4 regions of the Bradyrhizobium sp. CB3481 genome follow, and region 2 is predicted to be linked to each of the others. Evidence: riboswitches for the same ligand, from Rfam matches in the RefSeq annotation. Region 2 holds a riboswitch; each other region holds the start of a gene.
What was found. Region 2 has a riboswitch for cobalamin ahead of QA643_RS27400 (DUF1636 domain-containing protein). Riboswitches for the same ligand answer to the same signal wherever they lie in the genome.

Region 1 (5,277 bases), 3.0 Mb from region 2:
AGGTCGGCGGGCCGGTGGTGCAGGGGTAGTCAAGATGATGTCGTCGTCCCTGCGAACGCAGGGACCCATACGCCGTGGCGCCGATGAGTGAATGCCGTGGCTGACGCCTAGCTTGAATTACAACGCCCTGTAGTTATGGGTCCCTGCCTTCGCAGGGACGACGCGGTATTTGCGGCTCCTGCCCCCCACAACTTTCAACGCTGCCGCCGTCGCATCAGACGTCGGCCCAGGGCACGATCACGGCTTCGTTTTGGTGTTCCGCGCGATAGGCGCTGATCCGGAATACATCTGCCATTACCTGTTCGGAGAGCGCCTCGGCCGGCGCGCCCTGCGACACCAGGCGGCCCTGGCGCAGCACCAGCACGTGATCGGCAAAGCGCGCGGCAAGCCCGAGATCGTGCGTCACCACGATCACCAGCACGCCCTTGTCGGCAGTCGCGCGCAAATTCTGCATGACGTCGATCTGGTGCCGCGGATCGAGCGAAGCGGTCGGCTCGTCGGCCAGGATCACCGGCGCTTCCACCGCCAGCGCACGGGCCAGCGCGACGCGGCTGCGCTCGCCGCCGGATAGTTCGGTGACGCGGCGATCGCTGAACTCCGTTACGTCGACCGCCTGCATCGCGCGCAGCACCGCCTCGGCATCCGCAGGCGACAGCCGCGCCGGATCGGTCGCGCCGTGCGGATAGCGGCCGAGCGCCACGATATCGCGCGCCGGCAGCGGCCAGTGCACCATGTGCCCCTGCGGCAGATAGCCGAAGCGCTTTGCGCGCTCGCGCAGCGGCAGCGACGACAGCGCCTGCCCCCCGATCTCGATCGCGCCCTCGGACGGGATCAATCCCGCCAGCGCGCGCAGCAGTGTGGTCTTGCCGGCGCCGTTGGGACCGACCAGCGCCACCAGATGGCCCGCCGTCAGCGCCAGCGAGACATCCTGCAGCACGATACGGCCGGCGAGCCGCACATTGAGCCCGGTTGCGGTCAGCAGCTCGCTCATGCGACACCTCCGCCGAGCGCGCGGCGCTCGCGCATGATCAGATAGAGGAAGAACGGCACGCCGATGATCGAGGTCAGCACGCCGACCTTGATGTTCGACGTCGAGGGGATGATGCGTACCGCGATATCCGCTGCCAGCAATAGCGCGGAGCCGGCGAGCGCGCTCGGGACGAGCAGCCGGCCCGGATCATGGCCGATCACGGGCCGCATCAGATGCGGCGCGACCAGGCCGATGAAGCCGATCGTGCCGGTGACCGCGACCGCCCCGCCGACGCCGAGCGCGACGCCCGAAATGACTAGTAGCCGCAGACGGCCGACATCGACGCCGAGGCTTTGCGCGGTCTCCTCGCCGAGACTGAGCGCGCGAAAGGCATGGCGCTGGCTGAGCAGCATGGCCGCGCCTGATATGATGAAGGGAAACGCCAGCATCACGTGCTGAAAGCTGCGGTCCTCCAGCGATCCGAGCAGCCAGAACGCGATCTCCAGCACCACGAAGGGATTGCTGGAGAGATTCATCACCAGCGCCGTCGCGGCTCCGGCAAAGCTCGAGATCGCAAGTCCCGACAGAATGAGGATCAATAACCCGGCATTGCGCCCCGCGATCGACAGCAGCACGAACACCGAGCCGAAGGCGGCGATGATCGCCGCGACCGGCAGCGCATAGGAGCGCACATCGGCAAGGCCCAGTGCGATTACCAGCACCGCGCCGAACGCGGCCGATTGCGGCGCGCCGAACAGCGAGGGCGACGCCAGCGGATTGCGCAACAGGCCCTGCAGCGATGCGCCCGATAATCCGAGAATGGCGCCGATCGCCAGCGCCAGCAGCGTCCGCGGCAGGCGGATTTCCCGCACAATGACCTGCGATACGTCGCTGCCGCCGCCGAACAACGCCTCCGCGACCGCTGGTGGCGTCAGCCGGACCGGCCCGATAGCGAGCGAGATCAGCATCAGCAGCACAACGAGCGCTGATAACGCGAAGGTCGCGCCGATACGCCGGCGCGCGGCGTCCGCGTTGGTCAGGGTTACGGCCTCGACACTCATCGATCGTCCTAAAGCAGTTTTGCGCGCTGAGGTACAGGCGCCCGGCAGGCGCCGCGCATGCGACAAAAATAGCGCACTTGTCCAGTGAGGATTGCGAGAGCGCCTCCGGCGGATTGACTCGCTATTTGACAAACTTCTACCATAGTTCCCGACGGTTCCCGTTTGGGGATCAAAAGGGAATGCGGTGCGGGGAAATCCCCAATTCCGCGGCTGCCCCCGCAACTGTAAGCGGCGAATCCTTCGTCATAGGCCACTGGGCATCTCGGTCCTGGGAAGGCGACGATGGGGTAACGACCCGCGAGCCAGGAGACCTGCCGTCAGCCGTGGTCACACGCGAAGATGTCGGTCGGGGAGTACAGGCATTAGCTTCACCTGAGCTGCTGAGAGCACATGGTGAGACTTGGTTCGCTGTGACGTGCCACTGACGTCATACCGAGGTCTCGACCATGTCTTCAACCACCCCCATGCGGCAACGCCGCTTCTGGCTCGCCTCCAGTTTCCTGGTGCCGATCGTATCGCTCGGCATTTCCGGCGCAGCCGCGCAGACGCCATCCGAGCCATTGCCGCCGATTGAGATAACCTCGCCCACCGACCCGAACCGGACCCGCGCGAAACCGACCTACGATGAACCATCGACCTCGCGCCGCGTCGTGCCGGCCGCTGCGCCATCGACCGGCGCGCGGCCCGCATCAGGGCCCGGCTCGGATGCCTCGTCGCAAAGCGCTTCGCAAGGCGCGGGCGGCAGCGGCGGCCGGCAGTTCTCCGGCATCGTCGGCGCGTCGGCGACGGTGATCACGGCAGCCGAGATCTCGCATTCGCCGGCGCAGACGCTATCCGAGATCATTGCGCAACAGCCGGGCGTGCAGTTGCAATCGCTCTATGGCGGCGTCAACGGCGCCAAGACGTCGGTCGATCTCCGCGGCTTCGGCGCGTTTGCCACTGCCAACACCCTGGTCCTTATCAATGGTCGCCGGCTCAATGATATCGACATGGCCGGCGTCGATCTCTCGACCATCCCGCTCCAGTCGATCGAGCGGATCGAAATCACCCGCGGCAACAGCGGTGCGGTGCTCTACGGCGACAATGCGGTCGGCGGCGTCGTCAATATCGTCTTGAAGGATGGCGTTGGCGGCCCACCCGTCGCGATGCGCGCAGAGGCCGGTGTCGGCTCCTTCAACCAGCGGCTTGCGAATATCTCAGCCGCGACCAATTACGGACCTTGGTCGACGTCCTTCTATGGCAACGCCATCAAGTCTGATGGTTACCGGGTCAACAACGCGCTCGACCAGCGCAACGGGGTAGGCAATCTCAACTACAGCACACCGGACCTCAAGGCCTTCCTTACGGTAACCGGTGACGACCAGAAGCTCGGATTCCCGGGCGGACGCACCGTCGATCCCTCAATCGGACTCAATCAACTCGTGACTGACCGCAGGGGCACCAATACGCCGTTCGACTACGGCAACCAGCAGGGCGCCAGCGCCACCACCGGCTTTACCAAGACAATCATGAACGGCGTCGACCTGATCGTCGACGGCGGCTTCCGGAAGAAGGATACGCAAAGCGGTTTCTTCGGCGCGGTGCCATTTGCCTCGCCACTTCCGAGCTTCTCCTCCACCTATAACGACGCAGCGTTGCTGACCTGGTCGATCACGCCGCGATTGAGCGTCAAAAATTCGATCTTCGGAATTCCCTCGCAGATACTGACCGGCATCGATTATTACGATGCGACATTCAATCAGGACCGTGGAGCGTTCAAAGGCCTGGCGCCCACCCACATCTACGACCTGTCGCAACAGACGCTGGCCGGCTACTGGCAGCAAACGATCGGCCTGTTGCCAACGACCGATTTCTCCTATGGCGCCAGGATTCAAAACACCAGCCTGAGTGCCCGCGATCGGTTCGATCCCAATGCGCCCGGTTGCGCCATGTTCTTCAATTGCAGCCCCGCGGCCTCTCCGCTCGACAGCAACGAAACACAATACGCGCTGCATGCCGGCCTCGAGCACCGCTTCAATAGCGTGTTCTCGGTATTCGGCCGCGCCGCGCGCGCATTCCGCACCCCAACCGTCGACGAGCGTGTCTCCAACGGCCCCTTCTTCGTTCCAGGGACTTTCCAGTTGAAGACCCAGACCTCGCACGACATCGAGGGCGGATTCCGCATCAAGAGCGGTGGCTTTCAGATGCAGTCGGGCATCTACAACATGGATCTCGAGAATGAGATCCATTTCATTCCAGCACTGTTCTACAACGTCAACCTCGGTCCGACCCGCCGCTACGGCTCGGAGACCAGCGCCTCCTTGAGGGTCAGCGACACCGTGACGCTCCGCGGCGGCGTGGCCTACACCCGCGCCGTGTTTCGCGAAGGGGAGTTCGCCGGTAACGACGTGCCGTTGGTATCGCGCTACACCGCGAGCGGCGGCGTGACCTGGAACATCTGGCAGAACTATCTCGTGTTCGACGCCACGGTGCGCGCCTGGAGCGAACGCTTCATGGACAACGACCAGGCCAACACTCAGCGGCGTATTCCGGCGGACGCCACCGTCGATCTGAAACTGAGCGGCGCCTACGATCGCTTCTTCTGGTCGGTCGGCGTGAACAATTTGTTCAACGCGCTCTATTACGATTACGCGATCGCCAGTTCATTCACACCGGGCCGCTTCTCCGCCTATCCGCTGCCGGGCCGCACCTTCATGGTGAAGGCGGGCGCGACTTTCTGAGCGGAATGACCGGTCCGGCCATGCCGGATCCGGCGAAACGATATTCTCCCGGGCAGCTCCGCCCGGGAGAATGGTTTTTGGATATTACGGAATGGCACGGTCGCGATTGATTTGAAAAGAAAGCGACATCTTTTCGACCAAAAATAACGCTTTCCGTGATCGGATCCCGTGATAAATGAAGCCGCAAAATCGCTCGACATATCTGTCGCAACTCAAACGGCGTGACAGGAACGCGAGCGTCGAAGACGGCGCCGATCCGCGGCGGATTCGGTCGGACGCGCGGTTAAAAACAACAAATGGACTGAGACTGACTTGAAATGACGAACGACGATCAAGATCGTACCGACAAGGCCGCAAGGGCGGCCGAGGATGCCAGGTCCGCCTTGGCAGAGCGGGAAGCCGCCGCCAAGGCCACGCTCGATAACATGGCAAGGTTGAGGGCATTGCGCCTCGCGCGCGAAGCCGCTGAGCCGCAGCGCGCGCCGACCGCCAGAAAGACGCGCACCGCCAAGACAACGAGCAAGGC
Region 2 (5,277 bases):
TATTGCCGTGGTCGTCAACCCAAACAATCCCGACGGCCGATGCTTTGCTCCAAGCGAACTGCTGGCGCTCTTGCCGCGCGTCGGTCGCCTCGTCGTCGATGAGAGCTTCGCTGATGCCGTTTACGGCTTGTCGCTGGCATCTGAAGCGGGACGGCCTGGGCTGTTAGTCCTGCGATCGTTCGGAAAATTTTACGGACTGGCGGGACTGCGCCTCGGTTTCGCGCTCGGCAGCGAGGCCGATGCCGCTGCGCTGGCCGCGATGGTGGGCCCGTGGCCGATTTCGGGTGCAGCGATTGTGATCGGACGGCGCGCCTTGCTTGATCGTGATTGGGCAAACGCGACCTCGATGCGTCTGGCACGCGATTGCCTCCGCCTCGATGCTGAAGTGCAATCACAGGGCTGGAGATTGGTCGGCGGCACGCCGCTGTTCCGACTGTATGAAACCGGCGACGCACGCGCCGCGCAGCAGAAGCTCGCGCGTTGCCAGATATGGTCGCGCATATTTGGGAAGAGGCCCGGGTGGCTGCGGCTTGGCTTGCCGGGCGACGAGACGGAATGGGCGCGGTTTTCTGTCACAGTCTCGCCTTGATCGCTGCTCCTCAGCGGGCAAGCGCAAGTAGGCCTTCGACATCGAGATGGGTATCGATGTAGTCGGCAAGCGTGTCGAGCGCGCTCTCCACCCTGGCGCGGTACTGATGGTCCGCGGCCGGAATGTCCAGTTGCGCGAGAAACGCCTTGCGGAAACTGTCGGAGGCAAACAGGCCGTGCAGATAGCTGCCGTGCACGCGGCCGTCGCTGGATACCGCGCCTTCCGGCGCTCCGCCAATCAAAGCAAATGGCCGTGCACGATCCGGCCCGTCGGTATCCCCAATGTGAATCTCGTAAGCCTCGATCGGCCGGTTCGTCGCCATGTGGACTGCCGTGACCCGGGCTAGAGTCTTTTGTGCAGTCATCACCGTTTTTACGTCGAGGAGTCCGAGGCCGGGAGTTTCTCCCGCAGGTCCCTCGATTCCCTCCGGATCTGCCACACTGCGTCCAAGCATCTGGTAACCGCCGCAAATGCCGAGCACATGCCCGCCGCGACGATGATGCGCAAGAAGATCGATGTCCCAGCCTTGGGCTCGCAGGAAGGCGAGATCGCCGCGTGTCGACTTCGAGCCCGGCAGGATCACGAGCTTTGCATCGCCAGGGATTGCCTCTCCAGGCCGGACCATCACAAGATCGACATCAGTTTCCAGCTTCAGTGGATCGAGGTCGTCAAAATTCGCGATCCGGGACAGCGCGAGAAAGACAATTTTGCACTTGCCTACCTTGCGTGCGCCGGTAAGGCCGAGCGCGTCTTCGGCCGGAAGTTCGCTCGCGCGGGCGAAGTAGGGAAGGATCCCACATCCCCGCCATGTTGTGCGGGCTTCGATCAGCCGGTAGCCGTCGTCAAAAAGTGATCGATCGCCGCGGAACTTGTTGATGAGGAAGCCGCGGATCATGGCCGCATCTTCGGAATCAAGCACGGCCTTGATTCCGATGAGCTGCGCAATGACACCGCCGCGGTCAATGTCGCCGACCAAGACGACGGGAACGTCGGCCTTGCGGGCAAAGCCCATATTGGCAATATCGGCGCTCCTCAGATTGACTTCAGCGGGGCTGCCGGCGCCCTCGACGAGAACAAGATCGGCACGATGCTTGAGACGGGCGAAACTCTCGAGAACCGGCGCCATCAGCGATGGCTTCATCGCCGCGTATGCACGCGCGCGCAGCGTCGCAACGCGGCGTCCGTGCACGATAATCTGGGCGCCGACATCGGTTTCCGGCTTCAGCAAGACCGGATTCATATCTGTATGCGGCTCGACACCTGCGGCTTGCGCCTGCAATGCCTGCGCGCGCCCAATCTCGCCGCCATCGATCGTCACCGCGGCATTGTTCGACATGTTCTGCGGCTTGAAAGGCAGCACCCGATTGCCGCGCCGGGTCGCAGCGCGCGCAAGGCCGGCCACGATGAGCGACTTGCCCACGTCCGAACCGGCTCCCTGGATCATCAATGCGCGCGCCATCGAATCGGATCCCGATTGCTGGTCAGAACTCAACGCCAGGCTGGGCCTTGATGCCCGATCGGAAGGGATGCTTCACGAGCGTCATCTCCGTGACGAGGTCGGCGACGTCGATCAAGTCCTGCTTGGCATTGCGTCCAGTGAGGACGACATGCGTCATTGGCGGCTTTGAATTCTTCAGGAACTCAACGATCTCCCCAATCTCCAGATAGTCGTAGCGAAGCGCAATGTTGATCTCGTCGAGAACTACCATGCGCAAGCTTTCATCAGCGATCAGCTGCTTGGCTTTTTCCCATGCGGTGCGGGAAGCGGCAATGTCGCGGGCGCGATCCTGCGTTTCCCAGGTAAAGCCTTCCCCCATTGCATGGAATTGGCACAATTCGCCAAAATGCCCGGTGAGCAGGCGGCGCTCGCCAGTATCCCATGCACCCTTGATGAACTGCACAATGGCGCAGGGAAAGCCATGCGCGACGCACCGCAAGATCATGCCGTAAGCTGAGGAAGATTTTCCCTTGCCAGGCCCGGTGTGGACGATGATGAGTCCTTTCTCTCCACTCTTGGTGGCCATCATCCGGTCGCGCGCGGCCTTCTTCTTCGCCATTTTCGCCGAATGGCGTGCATCCAATGCGAATTCGGAGATCGCGGTCTCGTCCTCGGCAGCATCAGGTCTGGAAGTCATCTGCACGTCCCTTTGGCTTGACAAGTTGCACGCTTGGGCAAATGGTGGGGTAGCGTTGGTTCCTGTCCTACGACAGGCGAAGAGGGAATGCGATAGGGCTCCAGCCTCAAAGCTTGAGCCTGAAGCGCAGCCGCCCCCGCGACCGTGACCGGAGAGATCTCCAATAGCCACTGACCTTTAAAGGTTGGGAAGGTGGAGATCGAAGGAAAAACCTGCTCCGCAAGCCGGGAGACCTGCCAGCGCACCGATTGACCACCGGCGGACGGGGTGTTCCGCGACGGGGAGCGAACCCGTGCGTCGTTGGTTCGCGTACCTCATCGCCTCCGCCAGAGATACTTGAGAAGAGGCGATGACCGTCACACTTCACGTCTGCATCACCTGCCGTGCCGGCGAGGCCGTAAGGAAAGGCGAAATCACACCGGGCGCGCGTCTGCACAGCGCCATCCTCGAGGCTGGCGTGCCGGAGGGCGTCAGCGTCGCTCCGGTCGAATGCCTATCGGCCTGCAGCCAAGGCTGCTCGATTGCACTCTCCGGGTTTCGGCGCTGGTCCTATGTGTACGGTCGCTTGTCCGATGCAAACGCACCCGATGTGGTCGCCGGGGCTGCGGCCTATGCGGCGGCGCCAGATGGTATTGTGCCATGGCGCAGCCGACCGGAGATTTTCCGCACGCAATCGCTTGCCCGTATTCCACCTATTGCCGTCCTGCCGGAGTCCGCCGAATGAATACGCTCACCAAGGTTCCGGTGACCATCATCACTGGCTTTCTCGGGTCAGGCAAGACGACGCTGATCCAACACCTGATCACCAATGCGAATGGCAAGAAGCTTGCGGTGCTCGTAAACGAGTTCGGCAGCGAGGGCGTCGACGGTGAGATCCTGAAATCCTGCGCCGAGATCAGCTGTCCTGCCGAAAACATCGTCGAGCTCGCCAATGGCTGCATCTGCTGCACGGTTGCCGACGACTTCATCCCGGCCATGGAACAGCTACTCTCGCGCCGCGTGAGGCCTGACCATATCCTGATCGAGACATCGGGCCTGGCTTTGCCGAAGCCGCTGCTCAAGGCGTTCGACTGGCCGCAGATCCGCTCGCGAATCACAGTCGACGGCGTGATTGCGCTCGCGGATACCGAGGCCGTAGCGGCCGGCCGCTTTGCGCCCGACCCTGCCGCAGTGGAAGCGCAGCGTTCGGCCGATCAAAACCTCGATCACGAGACGCCGCTATCGGAAGTGTTCGAGGATCAGATCGCGTGCGCGGATATCGTTCTGCTCACGAAGGCGGACCTTGCCGGCGCGGAAGGACTTGAAGCGGCCAGGGCGGCGATCGCTGCCGAAACGCCGCGTCGCGCGCCGATGCTGCCTGTCGTCAACGGTGCCGTCGATACGCGTGTGATCCTTGGTCTCGAAGCGGCGGCTGAGGACGATCTCGCTGCGCGACCTTCTCATCACGATGGCGAAGAAGAGCACGAACACGACGATTTTGCTTCGATAGTCATCGAGCTCCCGGAAGTTGCTGACGTGGATGCGCTGGTCGAATCGATCCGGCGGCTTGCGCGTGAGCACAACGTCCTGCGTGCCAAGGGATATATCGCGGTCGCGGGCAAGCCGATGCGGTTGCTGCTGCAATCGGTCGGCGAGCGGGTGGGGCATCAGTTCGACGTGCCCTGGGGCACGCGGCCAAGGCGGTCGAAGCTGGTTGTGATCGGCGAACGCGACGATATCGATGAGGCGGCCATCAAGGCGGGACTCGGTATCTGATGCACATCGTCTTTCGCGAGAGCCGCGGTCTTGCGGAGACCGCGATCCCTAAGGATCTCGGGCAGGATCCGGCCGACCTCGTCGTGCTCTCGTTCTCAGACAGCGATCTCGCCGCGTTTGCCGCCGGTTGGCGTCGCGGCCGTGGTAGCCTGCCGCCGTTGAGGCTCGCGAATCTTGCCGAGCTGCTTCATCCGCTGTCGGTCGACACCTATATCGACCGGACGCTGTCGCATGCGCGCGGCATTTTGGTGCGCTTGATCGGCGGCGAGTCCTACTGGTCATATGGGCTGGCTGCCCTGCATCAACTTGCGAAGGACCACGACATCGCGCTTGCGGTGCTCCCAGCGGACGGTCGTCACGATCCGCGGCTGGATGCGCTTTCGACATTACCCGTCTCGACGCTCGGACGGCTGAAGGCGTTGTGCGACAAGGGCGGAACGGTTGCGGCGCAGGCAGCAATCGCCCAACTCGCGCTGGCCTCGGGTCTCTACGCGGGACCTGTCGCCGGCGAAGTTGAAATTCCCGAGATCGGTTTCTACGATCCGTATCGTGGTGCAATCGTGGCGCTGCCAAACAACCCCGATCGGGGGCGGCGTGCGCTCGTCACCTTCTATCGATCCTATCTCACCGCAGTCGATACCGCTCCGGTCGACGCGCTGATCACAGCCCTGCGGAAGAAGGGTTTTGATGCGTATGGCGTGTTCGTCACCTCTCTAAAAACGGCCGGTGTGGCGAATTGGCTTAAACGACAATTCGAGCAATGCCCGCCTGCTGTGATCGTCAATGCAACCGCCTTCT
Region 3 (5,277 bases), 800 kb from region 2:
TGATCGAGGGAATCATCGGCGGCCCGTTGCGCGGCAACAGCATCCTCATCGATGGTGACGCGGCCTTCCGACAGCGCCAGCGCGTCGACCACCGTGACCACGCCGTCGACCGTGGCACGGGTGCGCACGGCGGGCCAGTCGAACGCCTTCAATAGCGGTTGCGGCAAGGCCAGGCCCGAGGTCTCGATGACGATAGCATCCAGCGGCCGGTCGCGCGCCAGCAATTTGTCCATGGTCGGGATGAAATCATCGGCCACCGTGCAGCAGATACAGCCGTTGGTGAGTTCGACGATATCACCGGGCGCGCAGGCCTTTGCGGCGCACTCCTCAACAAGTCCGCCGTCAAATCCGGCGTCGCCGAATTCATTGACGATCACGGCGATGCGGCGGCCATCGGCCTGCGTCAGCAGCGAACGCAGCAGCGTGGTCTTGCCGGCGCCGAGAAAGCCGGTGAGCACGGTGACGGGGACACGGGACATTGCAATATTCTCCTTAAGGCGACCGCTTCAGCCAGAGCGGAAGCCCGGCAGCGACAAACACAACATTGGGAACGGTGGCGGCGACGATCTGGTTGAGGCGGCCCTGGGCGTCGCGAAAGCTGCGGCCGAGCGGCGTCTCGGGCACGAGACCGAGGCCGACCTCGTTCGAGACCAGAACGACGGGATATTGGGCCACTCCGAGAAATCGCGTGAGCCGGCGCGCTTCCACTTCGACATCGCGCTCGGCGAACATCAGGTTTGACAGCCACAAGGTCAGGCAGTCCACCAGCACGGCACGGCCATGGGTGGCCTCCCGGGTCAGTGCATCGACCAGCGCCAGCGGCTCCTCGACAGTGATCCAACCGTCGCCCCGCCGCTGACGATGATGGGCGATGCGCGAGCGCATCTCGTCATCATCAGCAGTCGCAGTAGCCAGATAGACCCGCGCGAGTCCGCTGTCGCCGATCAATCGCTCGGCAAAGGCGGATTTGCCGGAGCGCGCGCCGCCCAGCACAAGTGTGGTGGCAAGAACTGTCATTTCGGTGCGCTGCCATCGTCGGGCGACCAGCGCATCGGCGGCACTCGCGCCACCATGCCCTTGCGCAGCACCTCGGCACGTTCGCGCCACGGCACCAGGCCGTAATCGGACGTCCGGTACGACTCGACGAACGCTACCAGCGCCGCGGTGCCGCTCTCGGTCTGCAGGTCGCCGAACAAAAAAGTGTAACCATCCGCGCTTGACACCGCGACGGTTGCGGGCCGCTTGCAGACGCTAAGGCATTGCACCGGCCGCACCTGAACGTGATCGGACGAACCGATCGCGGCCTTGACCGCTTCAAACATGTCAGGGCCGACCACCGCACCGCCATCGGCGGTCTTGCAGGTGATGCACACGCTTACGAATGTGGGGCCGTTCGGCGCATTGACACGCGCAGCTTCAGCCAACGCCAAATCAGCGGGATTTTGCTCAGCCTTCTCGCGATCCATCACAGGCTCACATCACGGCCGTTGGGCCACGAGCTTTGTTGGGTCGCGCCGACGGCTCGTCGCCGTCAGGCTCGCTCCCGTCCGGTGCACCCCGCCCCGACGACGCCTCCAAAGCACAGTTCGTGATGGCAGGTCTCCTGGCTCGCGGGTCGTTGCCATCAGCCGCCTTCCCGGGATTACCCAGTGGCATCGGCTCGGGGCTCGTCGCTTACAGTTGCGGGGGCAGCGCCGGCATTGAGAGAACTCGCACCGGCTTCCCTTTTCACCTCCCTCGCGGGAGGACCATCGCCGATGACGCTAGCCGCCGCAGTAGCTGGGGTCAACCGGTGTGGCCTTGGGTCTGGTCGGATTGACCTGACACGGGCTGTTGGGTCAGGTAGGCCCCGCAAAGGAACCCCATGACGACTGAATCCCGACCGCTTTGGCAACCGCCGCTCGTTCCCCCGCTCAATCAGGAGTTGGAGGCAACGATGCGCGCGCGAATCGACGGGAAGGCCAAGCCTCCGGGTTCGCTCGGACGCATCGAGGACCTCGCTGTCCAGCTTGGCATGATCGCGCATCCGGCGCCCCCCAAGGCCGACAAAGCCGTGCTGCTGGTGTTCGCCGGCGACCATGGCCTCACCGAGGAAGGCGTGTCGCAATATCCGTCGGCCGTGACGGTCGCGATGGTGAAGACCTATTTGGCAGGCCGCGCCAGCGCCAATGCGTTTGCCGCCGCAGCCGATGTCGAGATTCGCGTCGTGGACGCCGGGGTGGCCGCCGAACTGCCCGCGCATCCCGATTTGATCGGCGCCAAGGTCCGGATGGGCACCGCCAACGCCGCACGCGAGCCGGCGATGACGATGCAACAGGCCCGGGATGCGCTAGCCAAAGGCTGTGCGCTCGCGATTGCCGAGATTGCGGCGGGCGCCGATATCATCGCGCTCGGCGAAATGGGCATCGGCAACACCGCCTCCTCTGCCCTGCTGGTGCATCGCCTGGCACCGGCGCCGCTTGACGAATGTATTGGGATCGGCGCCGGGCAGGATGATCCGGGCATGGCGCGCAAGCATGCCGCCATCGCCAAAGCCGCGGCGCGCAGCAACGCCAGCTCTCCCCTGGACGTCCTTCGCGAGTTCGGCGGGCTCGAAATTGCGATGATGGCCGGCGCGGTGCTGGGGGCGGCCTCAAAGCGGCGCCCGGTCGTCATCGACGGCTTTATCTCCAGTGCGGCTGCGCTGGTGGCGATCCGCCTCTGTCCAGATGCTCGCGATTATTGCGTGCTCGCGCACCGCTCCGCCGAAAAGGGCCACGACATCGTGCTCGCCGCGTTCGGCGCGAAGCCATTGCTCGATCTCGGGCTGCGGCTCGGTGAAGGCACCGGCGCCCTCCTCGCCGTGCCGCTGCTGCGCGCGGCCGCGCGGCTCGTGACCGACGTCGCCGACCTCAGCGACGTTCTGGCCGGGAATATCTGACATGAACGAGACCGAGCGCTTATTCGATGCCGTGCGGTTTCTCACCATCCTGCCCACGCCGCCGACAAAAGCCGCGCCACAGCCGGACTGGCTGGCCCGATCCCTAAAATATTTTCCGCTGGTGGGAATCGGCATCGGCGCCAGCTCGGCGGTCGTGCTGCTGCTTGCCGGACAAATCTGGGGGCCGCTTGTTGCGGCGCTGCTCGCGATCATCGCAGGCGCCATCACCACAGGTGCGCTGCACGAGGACGGCCTGGCCGACACCGTCGATGCCTTCGGCGGCGGCTGGACCGTCGAACGACGGCTGGAGATCATGAAGGACAGCCGAATCGGAACCTACGGCGCGCTGGCGCTGGGTTTCGGCGTCGCCTTGCGCATCGCGGCGCTGACGCAGCTGCCGCTATGGGCAGGCGCCTTCGCACTGGTCGCAAGCCACGCCGCAGCGCGCGCCACGCCGGGCTTTGTCATCAACGCCATGAACTACACGGGCGATACCACGGCAATGAAGGTCAATTATTCCGAGGTGCCCGTTCGCGCTCAGGAAATACAGTTTGCCCTGATCACCGTCGCCATTGCGGTGCTGCCGCTGGCGTTCATGTCCGCCTCTTCGGTGCTCGCAGGAGCGCTGCTCGGCGCCGCGCTGGCCGCAGCCCTCGCGATATGGTCGCGCCGGCTGATCGGCGGATATACCGGCGACGTGCTCGGCGCCATCGAGCAGGTGTTCGAGATCGGGTTCCTGCTCGGCGTCGCCGCCGTCATCCGATAGGCCACGACAACGGCAGCTGATAAGGTTCGCCTTCGAATGCGTCGGCACCGCGGCCGATCCGATCGATCGCCTCCGCCATCCGGCCCCCACGTCCGAGCAAATCATCGGCCAGCGACACCATCAGCCGATTCGGCGTCACCGATGGCGCACGGCGGCGCAATTCCTCGGCGATATCGCGCTCGAAGCCGGGATTGCGGTCGCAGGCGATCACATAGGCCGCAGCGCTCGAGCGACTGATGCCGGCCCAACAATGGATCAGCATGGTGCGGTCATGCGCCTCGCGCCCGAAATCGAGGATCGCCTGCATCGCTGTACGGTCGGGCGCAACAAGACCCGGCCTCGCCTCCGTAATGTCGTGAAACGACAATTCCGCACGCCGCTCGCAGGCAAGCGCGCGATGGTCCTCGCCCTTGTGATCCGGCGACAACAGAGTCAACAGGTCGAACCGGTTGAGCCCGGCCGCAACACCGGACAATCCGCTGAGCGGGCAGACGTAAAGACATGGCATGCGTATGGTACCGGGCTTCACCATTTGAATGATGCGGCGACGTGGCATCGGATGGTGTAAAGAGTCAATCGACCGGCGCCTACTAACGGACAGCAAGCCCTCGGGGCCACACCGAAGATCGATTGATGCCATCAAGCAAACCACCCATTTGGCGGAATGACATCGACGCGCTGGCGTTCCGGCCGGAGGAGCACAATGGCCTCTGCATGGTGCATCGCCGGGCGTTCCGCACCTTGTTGCGGGTAATGCCGTCGCCGCGGCAATGCGTCGAATTCTTCAACACTCATCAGGGGGTGTTTCAGGCGGCGGCCCGCGCGAAACTGCTGCGAACAGAAGTGGCAACGACTGCGAATTTCCACCTGACCAGCCGGGATGTCTCCCGGCAGCTAAAAAAATGAGGTCGCGCTCGCAGTCTATCTGGGCTAAAGATGAACATCTTCGAGGATAGCCATGCAACAATCCCAAACCGTCAACGCCCCCGCCAGCTCAGTCGATTCGAACACCATTGCGCAAGCTGTGCTGGCGATGGCCTTGGGGCTATTCATCGTCGGCGTGGTCGGCTTCTCGCATATCAGTGCGGTTCACAATGCCGCGCACGATGTCCGCCACGCCAATGCGTTTCCCTGTCACTGACGACACATGCCGGTTTTCAGGTCGATCGTATTTTCAGCCGCGCTGGCCGGCTTGATCGTCGGCGTGATTATTTCGATTGCGCAGTTCTTTGGCACCGTGCCGCTGATCCAGCAGAGTGAGGTCTACGAACGCAAGGCCGCCGCCACGCATAGCCACGCCTCGCCCGCCAACGATCAAGACAAGGCCCATCGTCAGGAGAGTGAGTGGGAACCTGAGGAAGGCTTTCAGCGCAACGCCTTCACAGTCGGCGCCAATATTCTGACCGCGATCGGTTTTGCGCTGCTGCTCACCGGCATCTATGCGATTCGGGGCCGACATGTGACGTGGCGGGAGGGCTTGTTGTGGGGCCTTGCGGGCTTTGTGGTTTTCACGGCCGCCCCCGGCCTCGGCTTGCCTCCCGAATTGCCGGGCATGCCTGTGGCCGATCTGACGGCGCGGCAGACCTGGTGG
Region 4 (5,277 bases), 790 kb from region 2:
CCGGCCCAGGGCACGATCACGGCCTCGTTGCGATAATCGGCGCGGTAGGCGCTGATCCGGAACACTTCGGCCATGACCTGCTCGGAAAGTGCCTGCGCAGGCTTTCCTTGCGCCACGAGCCGGCCGTTCGACAGCACGAGCACGGTGTCGGCAAACCGTGCGGCGAGGCCGAGATCATGCGTCACCACCACGACCAGCACGCCGCGGTCGGCGGCGCTGCGCAGGTTGAGCATGACGTCGATCTGGTAATGCGGATCGAGCGAGGCGGTCGGTTCGTCCGCCAGCACAATCGGCGCCTCGACCGCCAGCACCCGCGCCAGCGCGACCCGGCTGCGTTCGCCGCCGGACAATTCCGTAACAGGGCGTTCGGAAAACGCAGCAACATTGGTAACCTGCATTGCACGCAACACGGCCTGTTCGTCGCGCGAGGATAGTCGCGCCGGATCGGTGGCGCCGTGCGGGTATCGTCCGAGCGCGACCACGTCACTGGTCGGCAACGGCCAGTGAACCAGATGGCCCTGCGGCAGGTAGCCAAAACGCTTGGCACGCTCCCGCAGCGATAGTGACGACAAATGATCGCCGCTAACCTCGATCGTGCCGGTCGATGACACCAGTCCTGCCAGCGCGCGAAGCAGGGTGGTCTTGCCGGCGCCGTTCGGTCCCACCAACGCGACAAGCTGCCTTGAGGCCAGCGACAGCGAAACATCGTGCAGCACAGTTCGGCCCGCCAGCGTCACTTCGAGCCGCTCCGCAGCCAGCATCGGTTTTCCGCTCATGCGACGCCTCCACCGAGCGCCCGCCGCTCGCGCACGATCAGATAGAGGAAGAACGGCACGCCAATGATCGAGGTGAGCACGCCCACCTTGATGTCGGTCGTGGACGGAATGACCCGCACCGCGATATCGGCGGCCAGCAGCAGCGCCGCGCCGGCCAGCGCACTCGGGACCAGCAGGCGCGCCGGATCGTGGCCGATCAAGGGCCGCACCAGATGCGGGGCGACCAGGCCGATAAAGCCGATGGTCCCGCTGACGGCGACCGCGCCACCGACCCCCAGCGCGACGCCCGCGATCACCATTAGCCTCAACCGGCCGACATCGACACCAAGGCTTTGTGCGGTCTCTTCGCCGAGGCTCAGTGCGCGAAAAGCGCTGCGCTGGCTGATCAGGATCGTGGCGCCTGCGATGATGAACGGCAATGCGAGCATGACATGGCGGAAGCTACGGTCCTCCAGCGAGCCGAGCAGCCAGAACGCGATTTCAAGCGCGGCAAAGGGGTTGGACGACAGGTTCATCACCAGCGCGGTCGCCGCTCCCGCGAGACTGGAAATTGCCAGGCCCGAAAGGATCAACAACAGCAGGCCGGCATTTCTTCCGGCGATGCCGAGCAGCACGAACACCGACGCGAACGCCATCGTAATGCCTGCGACCGGCAGCGCGTAGGACCGGACGTCGGCTAAGCCGAGCGCAATCATCAGCACGGCTCCGAACGCGGCCGATTGCGGCGCGCCGAACAGGGAAGGCGAGGCCAGCGGATTGCGCAGCAGGCCCTGCAGCGCAGCGCCGGACAGGCCGAGTATCGCGCCGATTGCCAGTCCCAGAATCGTTCGCGGAAGCCGAATTTCCGCGACGATAATCAGCTGGACGTCGGTTCCGCCGCCGAGCAGGGCGTCGAGCACGGTGAGCGGCAACAGCCGCACGGGTCCAATGCCGAGCGAGCCAAGTGCCAGCAGTCCCACCAGCGCAGCAAGCCCGGCGGTTGCGATCACCTGTCGTCTTGCGGGATCGGCGCTCACCATGTGGCGCTAAACCCCGCATACGCCGCCGGACCGGTGGTACCGAAGTTGAAAACCTCCTGATAGTGTTCGTTCAGGATATTCTCGCCGCGCGCGAACACCTTCCAGTTCTTATCGATCTTGTACTCGGTATAGAGATCGACCCTTGTATAGGCATCGACCCGGTTGGTCTGGCCGGCGCTGCTGAAGCGCTTGGAAACGGTGAGTACACGGGGTTCGATCAGCCATCTGTCGGTAGGCGTGATGGTGAGCGCAAATCGCGCCAGATTCTTCGGCCGCCGCGCCAGCACCAGCCCGGTCGCGAGATCGACCGCGTGCAGATAGGTGTAGGCCGCATTGAATTTCACGTAGCCGGGCAGAAGATCGATGTTGGATCCGACTTCCAGACCATTAGTCTCGGCCCGTGAGACATTGAAATAGCATCCCGACGCATTCAACACGGGACAGGAGACGCCGGAACCGGCGCTCACAAAATCAATGAGGTTGGTGAATTTGTTCGCGAAGCCAGTGAGCGAAACAGCTACGCGGCCATTGAACAGACTTTGGTCGATGCCGGCGTCGTATCCAAAGCTCTCCTCCGGGGCAAGCGATGCCCCGCGGTTGCTAGAGTAGAGCTGAAACAAGGTGGGAGCTTTCGCGCCCGTTCCCGCGCTCGCGTGCAATTTGGTGCCGGTTTCAGAGATCGCATATGCTGCGGTAGCCCGCCAGGTCTCGAACCGGGAGACGCCCACCACGTCATCGACGCGGCCCCCCAGGGTGATCGTCAGACGTTCTCCGATCGGCAGTTGCCACAGCCCGAACAGGGAGTTGGTGTCCTGCTTGCCGCGCACTTGAGGCACATAGGCGGCAAATTTCGGCACGAAACTGGTTTGGAAAATATCCGCGGTCTCGTGCTGCGTTTTCGCGCCATAGATCAGCGAACCGAACGTACCCATGCGCAGGGTCGATTGATATTCGGCCCCCATGCTGTTTCCGGTATAGTCCGTGATGGTCGAAGACTTGACCAGGGGATAGGACAGTTCACTGAAGGAACGGACGGCCTGGGTCTCAAATGTATTGAGACTGTGTGTCCACCTGCCGTCGAGCGTATCCACGGAAGCTTTCGCCCACACCTGATCGAGCAGGCGCCGCGCCTTGAAGAAAGGAGCATCCGCACCCGACGCGTCATAGTTCGACCGGGTGAGCGTCGACAATATGCCGGTCTCAACCCGCACGCCGTCGGCATCGTAGCCAACCCGTGCGGAACCTCCCAATCGACTGAAACCATCCGGTTCAAGATTGCGATTTTTCGCTTCAATAGCGGGAATGCGATAGCCGTACCGCGAAAAGCCTTCGCTGCTCTGGCCGCCGCCGGTGAACGCATAGGACCACGGTCCTTGCGATCCGATCATCGATCCGGTTGTCGAGACCGTGCCGTAGCTTCCGCCTTCGGTGCGGACATTGAATTGCGCCGGGCCCGTACCCTTCTTGGTGATGATGTTGACGACACCGCCCATCGCGTCCGAACCATAGAGCGCGCTTTGCGGGCCTTTCAGCACCTCGATCCGCTCGATGGCGCTTGGGGCAAACATCGCGAAATCGAAATCGCCGCTCGCGGCGGTCGGGTCGTTGATCCGGATGCCGTCGATCATCACCAGCGTCTGGCCGGTATTGGCGCCGCGCAGCCGGATGTTCGCGGTCGAACCCGGACCGCCACTCTCAGAGATATCGAGGCCGGGAACGGTTCTAAGTGCGTCGACCAGCGAGCCGGGATTGCTGGTTGCCAGCGTCTCGCCCTTGACGACGCTGATCGAGCTGCCGGTGCGGCTGATGGGCTCGGGCTCCCTGTCGGCCGTTACCACCACCTCCGCGGGCTGGGCGGGAACGTTATTCGCAGCCGGCCGCACCGGGCCGACCCTGCTTCGATCTCGATCTTTGGGAGTTGTACGGGCCGGTTTTGGCGGAGTGTCCGGATTGATCACCACCGGCGGTAGTTGATCCGAGTTCGACTGCGCGTACGCAGCGCTGTGACAACAAGCCAACGCAACAATGGCCGCCGAGCCGGCAGCATATCCTAGCAAATTCATAATGCCCCTTCCGTCGACCCACCGTCGAACGAGTTGATTTCTCGTCAGCGGCCGGTCTCCTGGCTCGCGGTGGTCTGCGATCCGCCTTCCCAGGCTTGAAGCCCAGTGGCCGTTTGGATCGCGAATGCCGCTTACAGTTGCGGGGGCAGCTGCGGAGTAGGGGCAATTGCCCCGCACCGCATTCCCGTTTCACCTTCTTTCGAAGGCACCGATGACGAATCCAAATAAGCACAATAGCGCGCGCACTTCAAACACGTCTGAACAGGCGGCGGCGTCTATTCCTGTTGACGGTCATGGCGTGCAAGGGCTTTGAATTCCGCGGTTCTCACGCGATTCTCGCTCCAGACCGGGAAATTCCCGCGAAGCATAGGCAAAGGTCATGACCATCGATCCGCCAGCCGCGCCGCACTTCGACCAGGCTTTCCGCGCCCGCCTATACGATCTGTTTGGCTGGCGCCGCGACGTGCGCCGGTTTCGCAGCGATCCTCTGCCGCCCGGCCTGCTGGAGCGATTGATCGAAATCGGCTGTCAGGCGCCGTCGGTCGGGCTGTGTCAGCCCTGGCGTTTCGTGGTGGTGGACGACCCCGGCCGCCGGCAGAAGGTGATTGAAAATTTCGAGTCCTGCAACCGCGATGCGCTCAAAGCGTATTCTGGCGATTTATCCATTCGGTACGCCGCGTTGAAACTGGCCGGATTGCGCGAGGCGCCATGTCATCTGGCGGTGTTTGCCGATCGTTCGACAGGCCTCGGCCACGGTCTTGGCCGGCGCACGATGCCCGAGATGGCAGACTATTCCGTCGTGACTGCAGTCTTTTCAATCTGGCTTGCATCCCGTGCCGAGGGCATCGGCATGGGGTGGGTATCGATCCTCGATCGCCTCACAATCGCCGGGATACTGGATGTGCCGAAGGACTGGCGCCTGATTGGATATTTCTGTCTCGGCTATCCGCAGGCTGACGACGATCGTCCGGAACTTGAACGTGTCGGCTGGGAAGGGCGTCGGCCTGCGGGCGATTTCATTTTTCGGCGATGATCGCTTCTATGCATGCGACCAGTTGCGCACCGCGGTCCGACTGTACTCGAATGAGTTTCGCACCTCAAACTGCCGCCTGCTGGCCCTCAGGGCCATGAAGCAGGTTGCCGGCGGCCCTGCCACGATCAACGACACCGCCCCTGCCAGGCTGGCGTAAGCGTGCAGCGGATCAGGTCCTGAATCAGCGGGTCCTCACCACCATCAGGCGAGAAGGGCGGATTCCTGCAGTTGCACGCATGGCGGGCGTCTGGTATCTGAGGTGCGTGCCTCATTTATCTCGCGATCCGAGCTGACGATGCGGTCTGTAGCGCAGCCTCTGATGGCAGGAGATGGGGCGGTCGCTCAACAGTAGGAAGAGTTGGCCCCACTTAGATGGCCGACCACAC

Region 1: it holds a riboswitch for cobalamin, as region 2 does, so the genes downstream of both, QA643_RS02865 (TonB-dependent receptor) here and QA643_RS27400 (DUF1636 domain-containing protein) in region 2, are expected to answer to the same signal.
Region 3: it holds a riboswitch for cobalamin, as region 2 does, so the genes downstream of both, QA643_RS31150 (DUF1636 domain-containing protein) here and QA643_RS27400 (DUF1636 domain-containing protein) in region 2, are expected to answer to the same signal.
Region 4: it holds a riboswitch for cobalamin, as region 2 does, so the genes downstream of both, QA643_RS31095 (TonB-dependent receptor) here and QA643_RS27400 (DUF1636 domain-containing protein) in region 2, are expected to answer to the same signal.

The regions. Positions count from the first base shown of each region.
Region 1 covers NZ_CP121647.1:612,307-617,583, reverse strand. Annotated here, with positions in the region: gene QA643_RS02880 (MBL fold metallo-hydrolase) at 1-29, shown strand, start outside; gene QA643_RS02875 (ABC transporter ATP-binding protein) at 215-991, opposite strand; gene QA643_RS02870 (iron ABC transporter permease) at 988-2,031, opposite strand; cobalamin riboswitch at 2,167-2,365, shown strand; gene QA643_RS02865 (TonB-dependent receptor) at 2,478-4,751, shown strand; gene QA643_RS02860 (hypothetical protein) at 5,069-5,277, shown strand, end outside.
Region 2 covers NZ_CP121647.1:5,619,745-5,625,021, reverse strand. Annotated here, with positions in the region: gene cobD (threonine-phosphate decarboxylase CobD) at 1-589, shown strand, start outside; gene QA643_RS27410 (cobyric acid synthase) at 600-2,048, opposite strand; gene cobO (cob(I)yrinic acid a,c-diamide adenosyltransferase) at 2,071-2,724, opposite strand; cobalamin riboswitch at 2,764-2,980, shown strand; gene QA643_RS27400 (DUF1636 domain-containing protein) at 3,074-3,448, shown strand; gene cobW (cobalamin biosynthesis protein CobW) at 3,445-4,479, shown strand; gene cobN (cobaltochelatase subunit CobN) at 4,479-5,277, shown strand, end outside.
Region 3 covers NZ_CP121647.1:6,423,568-6,428,844, forward strand. Annotated here, with positions in the region: gene cobW (cobalamin biosynthesis protein CobW) at 1-479, opposite strand, end outside; gene cobU (bifunctional adenosylcobinamide kinase/adenosylcobinamide-phosphate guanylyltransferase) at 493-1,017, opposite strand; gene QA643_RS31150 (DUF1636 domain-containing protein) at 1,014-1,466, opposite strand; cobalamin riboswitch at 1,576-1,768, opposite strand; gene cobT (nicotinate-nucleotide--dimethylbenzimidazole phosphoribosyltransferase) at 1,865-2,920, shown strand; gene QA643_RS31160 (adenosylcobinamide-GDP ribazoletransferase) at 2,922-3,686, shown strand; gene QA643_RS31165 (protein tyrosine phosphatase) at 3,676-4,194, opposite strand; gene QA643_RS31170 (hypothetical protein) at 4,320-4,592, shown strand; gene QA643_RS31175 (CbtB domain-containing protein) at 4,639-4,827, shown strand; gene QA643_RS31180 (CbtA family protein) at 4,834-5,277, shown strand, end outside.
Region 4 covers NZ_CP121647.1:6,409,084-6,414,360, reverse strand. Annotated here, with positions in the region: gene QA643_RS31105 (ABC transporter ATP-binding protein) at 1-776, opposite strand, end outside; gene QA643_RS31100 (iron ABC transporter permease) at 773-1,795, opposite strand; gene QA643_RS31095 (TonB-dependent receptor) at 1,789-3,858, opposite strand; cobalamin riboswitch at 3,890-4,086, opposite strand; gene bluB (5,6-dimethylbenzimidazole synthase) at 4,238-4,891, shown strand.